Regions from separate parts of the Brevundimonas sp. 374 genome, predicted to be linked through region 2. Evidence: riboswitches for the same ligand, from Rfam matches in the RefSeq annotation. Region 2 holds a riboswitch; the other holds the start of a gene.
The links. Region 2 has a riboswitch for cobalamin ahead of BLR19_RS10780 (TonB-dependent receptor plug domain-containing protein). Riboswitches for the same ligand answer to the same signal wherever they lie in the genome.

Region 1 (4,549 bases), on a different contig from region 2:
TACGCCGCCCCATGCTTTCTCGCGAAGGCGCGGCGCGGTCGTAAGGCAGGCAGTCCCAGGGCGGCAAGACCAGCACCTCGGCGTCCTTCACCATCGGCGAGAGGGCCGCCGCAATCTCATCGGCGCGGCGTTCGCTGGTGGCTATGAAAACCACCGCCTGCGATCGCCTTGCCTTCATCTCAGCAAGTCCAGCCGCCACAGCCGCGGCCGGCATTTTCCAACGCTTGCCGTCGTCCTGCTCGGGCGCTGGCCCTCCCACGAGGACCTGTTGGCCCGTGGCGGAAAGATCGGTGTCGGCAAGTGACGATTTCATCTTGGCTCAACCCCAAGGCCGGCCGGGGGTTGCGCCCGCTTTCGTACCCCCAGTCGTTTCAGCCGCCAGCGCGACGGAACCGCCCTAAAAGGAAGTTGCAGGATCTTTCCGTGCGGCGGCTATTTCGGCCGTCGGCGTATCGCACGCATAGCCTAAGCCACAACGAAACGATGGAATGCTGTCATCATTCGCGCGTCTCGGACAAACTGGCGAACCAATCCGCGTAGGGGGTGTTGCGCACCATGCGCCGATTGAGATCCGGTGAGCCGTCGCTCCACCAAACCGGCCCCCGCTCGCCCAGCCCCACCTTGGCCTTGTCCACGCTCCGCCGCGATGCGGCCAGAGCATCTGGATCCTCAGCCGCCAGGGCCGTCCGCACCGCCCGGCGCGCCGACATCAGATGATGCACCAGTTCGTCCCTCGCCGCAGCCGACAACGCTGGATTGGCGCATCGCCAAAGCCGGCCTCGTACCACGAAATAGCGGCCGTCTGGAGTCGTAGGGTATCGAAAGGGCTGCTTCATCGTCGGGACAACGCGCAGCGCGCCCGATGGGCGCCGCCCAGAGGGTTCAAGCCCCTGAGTGATTGGGCTAGCGCAATCTGCGGACTTGACAGAACCTCTTCGAATTAAGGTGCCTCATTTCCACCAAACCTCGAGGATTCGTTATCGTTATCAGCGCATAAGCTAGCACCTCGAGCGCTTCGCCCGTGCCTTCGCGCAGCCTCAGTATTGTCGGACGACGAACTTCCCGGCGGCGTCTGTGGCAGACCGGGATCCAAAGAGATGCTGTTCAATCTTTGATGGGCTCGTGGAGCCATGACCCCGGAAAGCTGAACAGCAGGAGCGATGATAGAAGCCGCCAGAAGCCATAAGGATATCCTTATGCGTTTCTTGACTTCGGCGTCGGGTGCGCGTCTCATGAATAGGTCGAGGTTCTGCGCGTCGCCTTCGGGCGATGCGGAGCTAAGAGGGAAGCCGGTGCGATGCCGGCGCTGCCCCCGCAACTGTGAGCGGCGAGCCGAAGGTCCATTTCGTGTCACTGACGTCTTCGGACGTTGGGAAGGCCGGACCCGAAGCCGTGACCCGTGAGCCAGGAGACCTGCCCCGACAGATAACGTCCTCCGGCGGGGTGTCCGGTCAGGTCGCATGAACGCCGCGACGGGACGACTGCGCGCGAGCGGTCGCGCGTCCCTGTCCGCTGTCTCGCCACAGCATCAACGGCAGAGACATGGCGAGCACCGACTTCACATTCAGGATCACGCGGACCGCGCTCGACGAAGACTATCGTCCCGCCGAGACGACGCGGATCACCACCAATTTCGCCAACCTGGCGCGAGGAGACAGCCGCCGGGACAATCTGCGCAATACCCTGCGGATGATCGACAACCGCTTCAACTCGCTGGCGCACCACAAGAATCCGAGGGGCGATCGCTATGCGCTGGAGCTTCAGATCGTCTCGGTCGAGATGAGCCTTTGCTCGGAGCGCGACGACGCCTTTCCGCTGATCGAAATCCTGCAGACGACGATCATAGACAAGGAGACGAACCGGCGGATCGATGGCATCGTGGGCAACAACTTCTCTTCCTATGTCCGTGACTACGACTTCAGCGTAGTCCTGCCCGAACACCTGAAGGCGCATCCGAACGGCGGCGTGCCGGACGACTTCGGCGATCTGCACGGAAAGCTGTTCCGGCACTTTCTGACGTCGCGCGCCTATCGCGACAACTTCGCCAAGCCGCCGGTCATCTGCCTCAGCGTCTCCAGCAACAAGACCTATCACCGCACGGGCTTCGACCATCCTGTGTTGGGCCTGGAATACGACAACGACGCCTTTTCGCCGACCGATCGGTATTTCGCGAAGATGGGGATGAAGGTCCGCTACTTCATGCCACCGGGCAGCGTCGCGCCGTTCGCCCTGTACCATGTCGGCGACCTGACCGGCGACTACACCGGCCTCGAACTGGCCAGCACCATCGCCACGATGGAGACCTTCCAGAAGATCTATCGGCCCGAGATTTACAACGCCAACTCCCCGGCGACCGAGCTGTATCAGCCCAGCCTGAAGGCGCAGGACTATTCGCTGACCCGCATCGTCTACGACCGCGACGAGCGTAGTCGGCTGGCCGTCGAGCAGGGCCGTTTCGTCGAGGAGCGGTTCATCAAGCCGCACCGCGCCCGCCTCGACCAATGGTCGGCCGCCTTCGCCGCCGCCTGATCAGTTTCCAGATTTCAGAGTCTCCCCTCATGAAAACCCTTCTCCCGACCTCGACCGCCGGCAGCCTGCCCAAACCCGTCTGGCTGGCCGAGCCCGAGACGCTCTGGTCGCCTTGGAAGCTGCAGGGCGATGACCTGATCGAGGCCAAACAGGACGCCCTGCGCCTGTCGCTCGACGATCAACGCCGGGCCGGCATCGACATCGTCAGCGACGGCGAACAGACCCGCCAGCATTTCGTCACGACTTTCATCGAACACCTCGACGGCGTCGATTTCGAGAACCGCAAGACCATGCGAATCCGCAATCGCTATGACGCCAGCGTCCCGGTGGTCGTGGGCGCCGTCAGCCGTCCGAAATCGGTCTTCGTCGATGACGCCAAGTTCCTGCGAGCCCAGACCGACCAGCCGATCAAATGGGCCCTGCCCGGGCCGATGACGATGATCGACACCCTGTATGACGACCATTACGGCAGCCGCGAAAAACTGGCCTGGGAGTTTGCCAAAATTCTCAATGAGGAGGCTTGCGAACTGGAGGCCGCCGGCGTCGACATCGTCCAGTTCGACGAGCCCGCCTTCAACGTCTTCTTCGACGAGGTGAACGACTGGGGCGTGGCGACCCTGGAGAAGGCGGCCGAGGGGCTGAAGTGCGAGACGGCGGTCCACATCTGCTACGGCTACGGCATCAAGGCCAACACCGACTGGAAGAAGACCCTCGGCTCGGAATGGCGGCAGTACGAGGAGGCCTTCCCCAAGCTTCGGACCTCCAGCATCGACATCATCTCGCTCGAAGCCCAGAACGCGCGCGTCCCGATGGATCTGATCGAACTGATCCGGGGCAAGAAGGTGATGGTCGGCGCCATCGACGTCGCGACCGACACGATCGAAACGCCCGAAGAGGTGGCGGACACCCTGCGCAGGGCGCTACAGTTCGTGGACGCCGACAAACTCTATCCGGCCACCAACTGCGGTATGGCGCCCCTGTCGCGCCGCGTCGCCAACGGCAAGCTGCGCGCCTTGAGCGCCGGCGCCGAGATCGTGCGCGAGGAACTGTCCCGCGACCTCTACTACGGCGCGGAAAGGTGCGAGCCGTGAGGGTGCGCCTGATCGACATGGTGTTCCCCGGCGACGCCAACCACCATGGCACCCTGTTCGGCGGGGTTGGTCTGGCCCACTTGGACAAGGTCGCCTTTCTGGCCGCCAGCCGTCACGCGCGACGGTCCGTGGTCACGGCCGGATGCGAGCGGATCGACTTCGCCGCCCCTGCCCGGATCGGCGAGATGGTCGAGGCGGTCGGCCGCGTTGTTCGGATCGGGCGCTCGTCCTTGGGCGTCGAAGTCGAACTGCACGCCGAAAGCCTGCTGAGCGGCGAGCGCCGCCTGTGCACGCGCGGAGCCTTCAACATGGTCGCACTGAGGCCGGCGGACGATCATCAACCGTTGGCGCCGCTCGATCAGGCAGACGAAACGGACGACGGCTGGCTGAGGACCGCAGAGATGGTCTTTCCCGGCACGACCAACCACTACGGCACCCTTTTTGGCGGCGACGCGCTCAAGCTCATGGGTAAAGCCGCCTTCGTCACAGCGACCCGCCATGCGCGCGAAGTCATGGTCATGGCAGCGACCAACCGTATCGACTTCAAGGCCCCGATCGACGGCGGCGACATGGTCGAACTGGTCTCGCGCGTGAAGATGGTTGGGCGAAGCGCCCTCTCGGTCGAGGTGCAACTCTGGGCAGAACGCCTCCTGACAGGAGAACGGCGACGCTCGACCACGGCCGAGTTCGTAATGGTGGCCGTCGATGACGCGGGCAAGCCGAAGACAATCAAAGCCAGGCGGAGTTTAGAGGAGGTTGAGATGCTGTAGAATGACGCAGCTGTATCCCTCTGCCGCAAGCGCTGACGGCCAACGCGTCGGACGTTTTCACGAAGCTTTAGAGGACAACGACGACGAAGATATCCGCGCGGAGATCCGCCAGCGGGTCAGCCGCATGGATACCTACCTGTTGGACGGCCTGGGCAAGTT
Region 2 (4,549 bases):
GTTGATAGTGTTCGTCGCCCAGGTTCTCGATCCGCGCCGTCAGGGTGACCTGGTCGGTCAGTTCATAGACCGCGTTCAGATTGGCGGTGACGAAGCCGTCGCGCGCCACGGTCGAGAAGCCGCCCGAGTCGTCCTGATCGCCTTCCGCCCGCACTGTCAGCGCGCCGGACAGACGATCGCCCGTCCAGCCCAGGGTCGCTGAACCGGCGTGTTCCGGCACGCGAAGCAGGCGCGCGCCCGTTGTGCGGTCCGTCGCGTCGGTCCAGGCATAGGCCAGCGTCAGGTCGAAACCGCCGCCCAGCAGGGCGCGGCCTTCCAGTTCGAACCCGTCCGACCGCGTCTTGGCGACGTTGATATAGCGACCGGCCGAATAGGTGATCTGGTCCTCGACGTTCAGGCGATAAAGGGTCGCCCGCCCGTCGAACCGACCGTCGGCCGAGGCCCAGCCCAAGGCGATCTCGACGCTGTCGGCCGTTTCCGGCTTCAGCTCGGGATAGGGCCGCGGCGCAAAGCAGAAGTCGCAGACCGCCTGGCTGACCGTCGGCGACTTGAAGCCCGTGCCGTAGGCGCCCGACAGGATGAAGCCGCCGGCTAAGTCGTACGCTGCCGACACCCGCCCCGTCGTCTTGGAACCGAAATCGTCGGTGTCGTCATACCGCAGTCCGCCGGTCAGGTTCAGCGCGCCGACATCGTATTGGGCCACGCCGAACACCGAGGTGATCGACAGGTCGCGCGACAGTCCCGACGACAGGGCCGCCGAGGCCTCGTTCCGCTCCACGCCGAACGCATAGTCGATGTCCTGCGCCTGGCCGTTCGCCTGCCAGCGATAAGCCTGACGGTCGCCGGTGAAGGTCGAGCCGAAGCCGCCGCTGACCGAGCTGCGATCCAGATCCGACGCCGAGACGCTGAACTGATGGGTCAGGCCGAACGCCTTGGCCGTCACCCGGCCAAAGCCCGACCATTGCTCGCTCTCCTGGGTGTCGGCGGTGTCGGCCAGCGCATAGTTCGGCGCCGGGAAGCCGTCGATATCGGCCTTTGATTTGTTCCAGCGCACCGATCCATCGACCTTGACTGCATCGGACAGGACGTAGCGACCCTTGGCGCCGAGCGTCGTGCTGCGGAAGCCGTCGGCCTCGGTGTTGCCGTCCGCCTCGTCGGCCGCCGAAATCCCGTCGGTGTCGAACCGTGAAGCATAGGCGCTGAAGGCGTAGGTCTCGTTGGCGACCCCGGCCGACACGCGGCCGCGCACGGTGTCGAAGCTGCCGGCCTCGGCCTCGGCGCGCAGGCCGTCGATCTCTTGCGTCGTGAAGGAAATCACCCCGCCGATGGCGTCGGATCCCCACAGCGACGACTGCGGGCCGCTCAGCACTTCGATCCGCGCAATATCGGCCAGTTCGAAGCTGGAGAAGTCATAGGCGCCGTTCGGCTCGGCCGCATCGTTGACCGGCGCGCCGTCGACCAGGACCAGGGTCTTGCCGGGCGTCGCGCCGCGCATGCGGACCTGGGCTACGCCGCCGAAAGCGCCCGAGCGCGTCACCGACAGACCCGGCACATCGGCCAGGATGTCGGCGGCGAAGATGGCGCCGCGCTGCTCGATGGTCTTGCCGTCGATGACGCGGGCGCCGGGCGTGTCGGCGACGATGGCCGGGATGCGGGTGGCGGTGACGATCACCTCGTCCAGCTGGGTGGCGTCCTCGGCAAAGGCAGGCGCGGCGAAGGCGGCCGCAATCGCCGCCGTCGAAAGAAGAATGGAACGCTTCATTGAGCGATACCCCCGTGTTCGGTCCCGCAAATGCGCGCGAGAGACCGTCATGAGCGAACCGACCCGCCAGGCCGCTTATGGGTCTGGACGGCGCAAGGTCGGGTCGCTTCCACGGAGAAACCGCGCTGCTGTCTGGTCCCGGACAGGAGCGAGCGACGTCGGCGGCCAGGTCTCCTGGCTTGCGGGTCGTAAACCGCCGTCCTCGCCTTCCCAGTTTCCCAGTGGCGCCGGGATCGAAACCCCGGACGGACGACGCTCTCGCCGCCTACAGTTGCGGGCACAGCCACGGCGTCACACCGTGTTCCCTTAACCGCCTGACGTGGCCTATCGCAGGGCCGACAAGCCTGTGCAAGAGCCGGTCAACGGCCTTGAGCCGCCGGGCGCGATCCGTCACCCTGTGGCCACATGAACGCCCCCGTCTCCCATCCCCCGGAAATCGCCGCCTCGCTGGAAGGCGCGACGCCGTTCATGGCGCAATATCTGACGGCCAAGGCGGGCCAGCCGGACGCCATCCTGTTCTTCCGCATGGGCGATTTCTACGAGCTGTTCTTCAAGGACGCCGAGGTCGCGGCGGCGGCGCTCGGCATCACCCTGACCAAGCGGGGCAAGCATCAGGGCGAGGACATTCCGATGGCCGGCGTGCCGGTCCATGCGATGGAGGGCTACCTCGCCCGGCTGATCCGCATCGGCCACAAGGTCGCCATCTGCGAACAGCTGGAAGACCCCGCCGAGGCCAAGAAGCGGGGCGGCAAGGCGGTGGTGCATCGCGGCGTGGTCCGGGTCGTGACGCCCGGCACCCTGACCGAAGACAGCCTGCTGGACGCGCGCGGCGCCAATCGTCTGGCGGCGGTCGCGGTGCGTAAAGGTCGGGCGGCCGTCGCCGTGGTCGAACTGTCGTCCGGCGCGGTCGACAGCGTCGCCTGTTCTATCGAAGACCTGGGCGCGGCCCTGGCCGCCTTCCGCCCGTCTGAAGTCCTGGTCACCGACCGTATGTATTCTGACGAGACCACCCGCGACGCCTTGGACGGCTCGGGCGGCGTGGTCCAGGCGCTGGCCGGCGCCATCGCCGAACCCCAGGCCGCGCGCGCCCGCGTCGAACGCCTGTACGGCGTCTCGGCGCTCGACGGCTTCGGCGCTTTCGAGGAGGCCGAGGTCTCGGCGCTGGGTCTGATCGCCGCCTATCTGGAGACGACCCAAGCCGGCAAGGTCCCTGCCCTGGCCCCGCCGCGCCGTCTGGGCGAAAGCGGCTTTCTGGCCATCGACCCTGCGACCCGCGCCAGTCTTGAGATCGATCGCACCCAGCGCGGCGAGCGTGAGGGCAGCCTGCTCGCCTGCATCGACCGCACCGTCACCTCGGGCGGCGCCCGGGCCCTGGCCGAACGCATCGCCCGGCCCCTGCGCGATCCCCTGGCCATCAACGAGCAGCTCGACGCCGTCGAATGGCTCTTGGAGCGCCGTGATCTGCGTCGTGACCTGCGCGACGCGCTGAAGGCTTCCTCCGACATCGCCCGCGCCGTCGGGCGATTGGCGCTGGGTCGGGGCGGCCCGCGCGACCTGGCCGCCGTGCGCACCGGCCTGTCGATCGCGGAGGGCGTCGCCGGTCTGTTCGTGGGTCAGGTCGATCCCCTGACCGGTCAGCCGCGCCGCATCGCCTCGGCGCTGGACCGCTTGACCCTGTCGCCCGACGTCTCGCGGCTGAAGGCCGATCTGATCGACGGCCTGGTGGACGAGCCGTCCCATCTGGCGCGCGACGGCGGCTATGTGCGCCCCGACTATCGCCCCGAACTGGACGCCGCCCGCACCCTGCGCGACGACAGCCGCCGCGTCGTTGCCGATCTGGAGACCCGCGCCGTCGCCGAGTCCGGCGTGCCGTTCAAGATCAAGCACAACGCCGTGCTGGGCTATTTCCTCGAAACCAGCGCCAAGGCCGCCGAAGCCTTACTCCGCGCCGGGCCCGACAGCCCCTTCATCCATCGCCAGACCCTGGCTGCCCAAGTCCGTTTCACCACCGTCGAACTGTCGGAGCTGGACGCCAAGATCAGTCAGGCCGGCCACCGGGCGCTCGCCATCGAGGGCGAAACCTTCGAGGGCTGGCGACGTGAGGCCGCCCGCCTGGCCCAGCCGCTGCAGGCCGTCGCCGAGGCGCTCGCCGAACTGGACGCCCACGCCGCCCTGTCCGAATGGGCCCAGGAAGTCGGCGCGACCCGCCCGATCGTGGACGACACCCTGACCTTCTGCGTCGAGGCCGGTCGCCACCCCGTCGTGGAGGCTGCGGTCAAGGCGGGCGGCGATCCCTACACACCCAACAACGCCCGGCTTGACGGGTCGGGCCAGGACGGATCGCGCCTGGCCATCGTCACCGGCCCGAACATGGCGGGTAAATCGACCTTCCTGCGCCAGAATGCGCTTCTGGTGATCCTGGCCCAGGCCGGCGCCTTCGTGCCTGCCCGCTCGATGCGGCTGGGCGTGGTGGACCGGCTGTTCAGCCGCGTCGGCGCCGGCGATGACCTGGCGCGCGGCCGCTCCACCTTCATGATGGAGATGGTCGAGACCGCCGCCATCCTGACCCAGGCCACGCCGCACAGCTTCGTCGTTCTGGATGAGATCGGGCGCGGCACCGCCACCTATGATGGTCTGGCCATCGCCTGGGCCACGGCCGAGGCCCTGCACGAGACCAATCGCGCCCGCACCCTGTTCGCCACCCACTATCACGAGCTGGCTCAGTTGGAGACGCGGCTGGACCACGTCTGCAACCTGTCCATGGTCGCGCGCGAGTGGAACGGCGAA

Region 1: linked by a shared signal. The riboswitch ahead of BLR19_RS00040 (DUF1852 domain-containing protein) and the one ahead of BLR19_RS10780 (TonB-dependent receptor plug domain-containing protein) in region 2 are both predicted to bind cobalamin.

The regions. Positions count from the first base shown of each region.
Region 1 covers NZ_FNKT01000001.1:7,044-11,592, reverse strand. Annotated here, with positions in the region: gene BLR19_RS00050 (DEAD/DEAH box helicase) at 1-313, opposite strand, end outside; gene BLR19_RS00045 (hypothetical protein) at 498-722, opposite strand; cobalamin riboswitch at 1,228-1,436, shown strand; gene BLR19_RS00040 (DUF1852 domain-containing protein) at 1,543-2,529, shown strand; gene BLR19_RS00035 (methionine synthase) at 2,559-3,620, shown strand; gene BLR19_RS00030 (acyl-CoA thioesterase) at 3,617-4,390, shown strand; gene BLR19_RS00025 (hypothetical protein) at 4,392-4,549, shown strand, end outside.
Region 2 covers NZ_FNKT01000003.1:104,382-108,930, forward strand. Annotated here, with positions in the region: gene BLR19_RS10780 (TonB-dependent receptor plug domain-containing protein) at 1-1,762, opposite strand, end outside; cobalamin riboswitch at 1,908-2,117, opposite strand; gene mutS (DNA mismatch repair protein MutS) at 2,168-4,549, shown strand, end outside.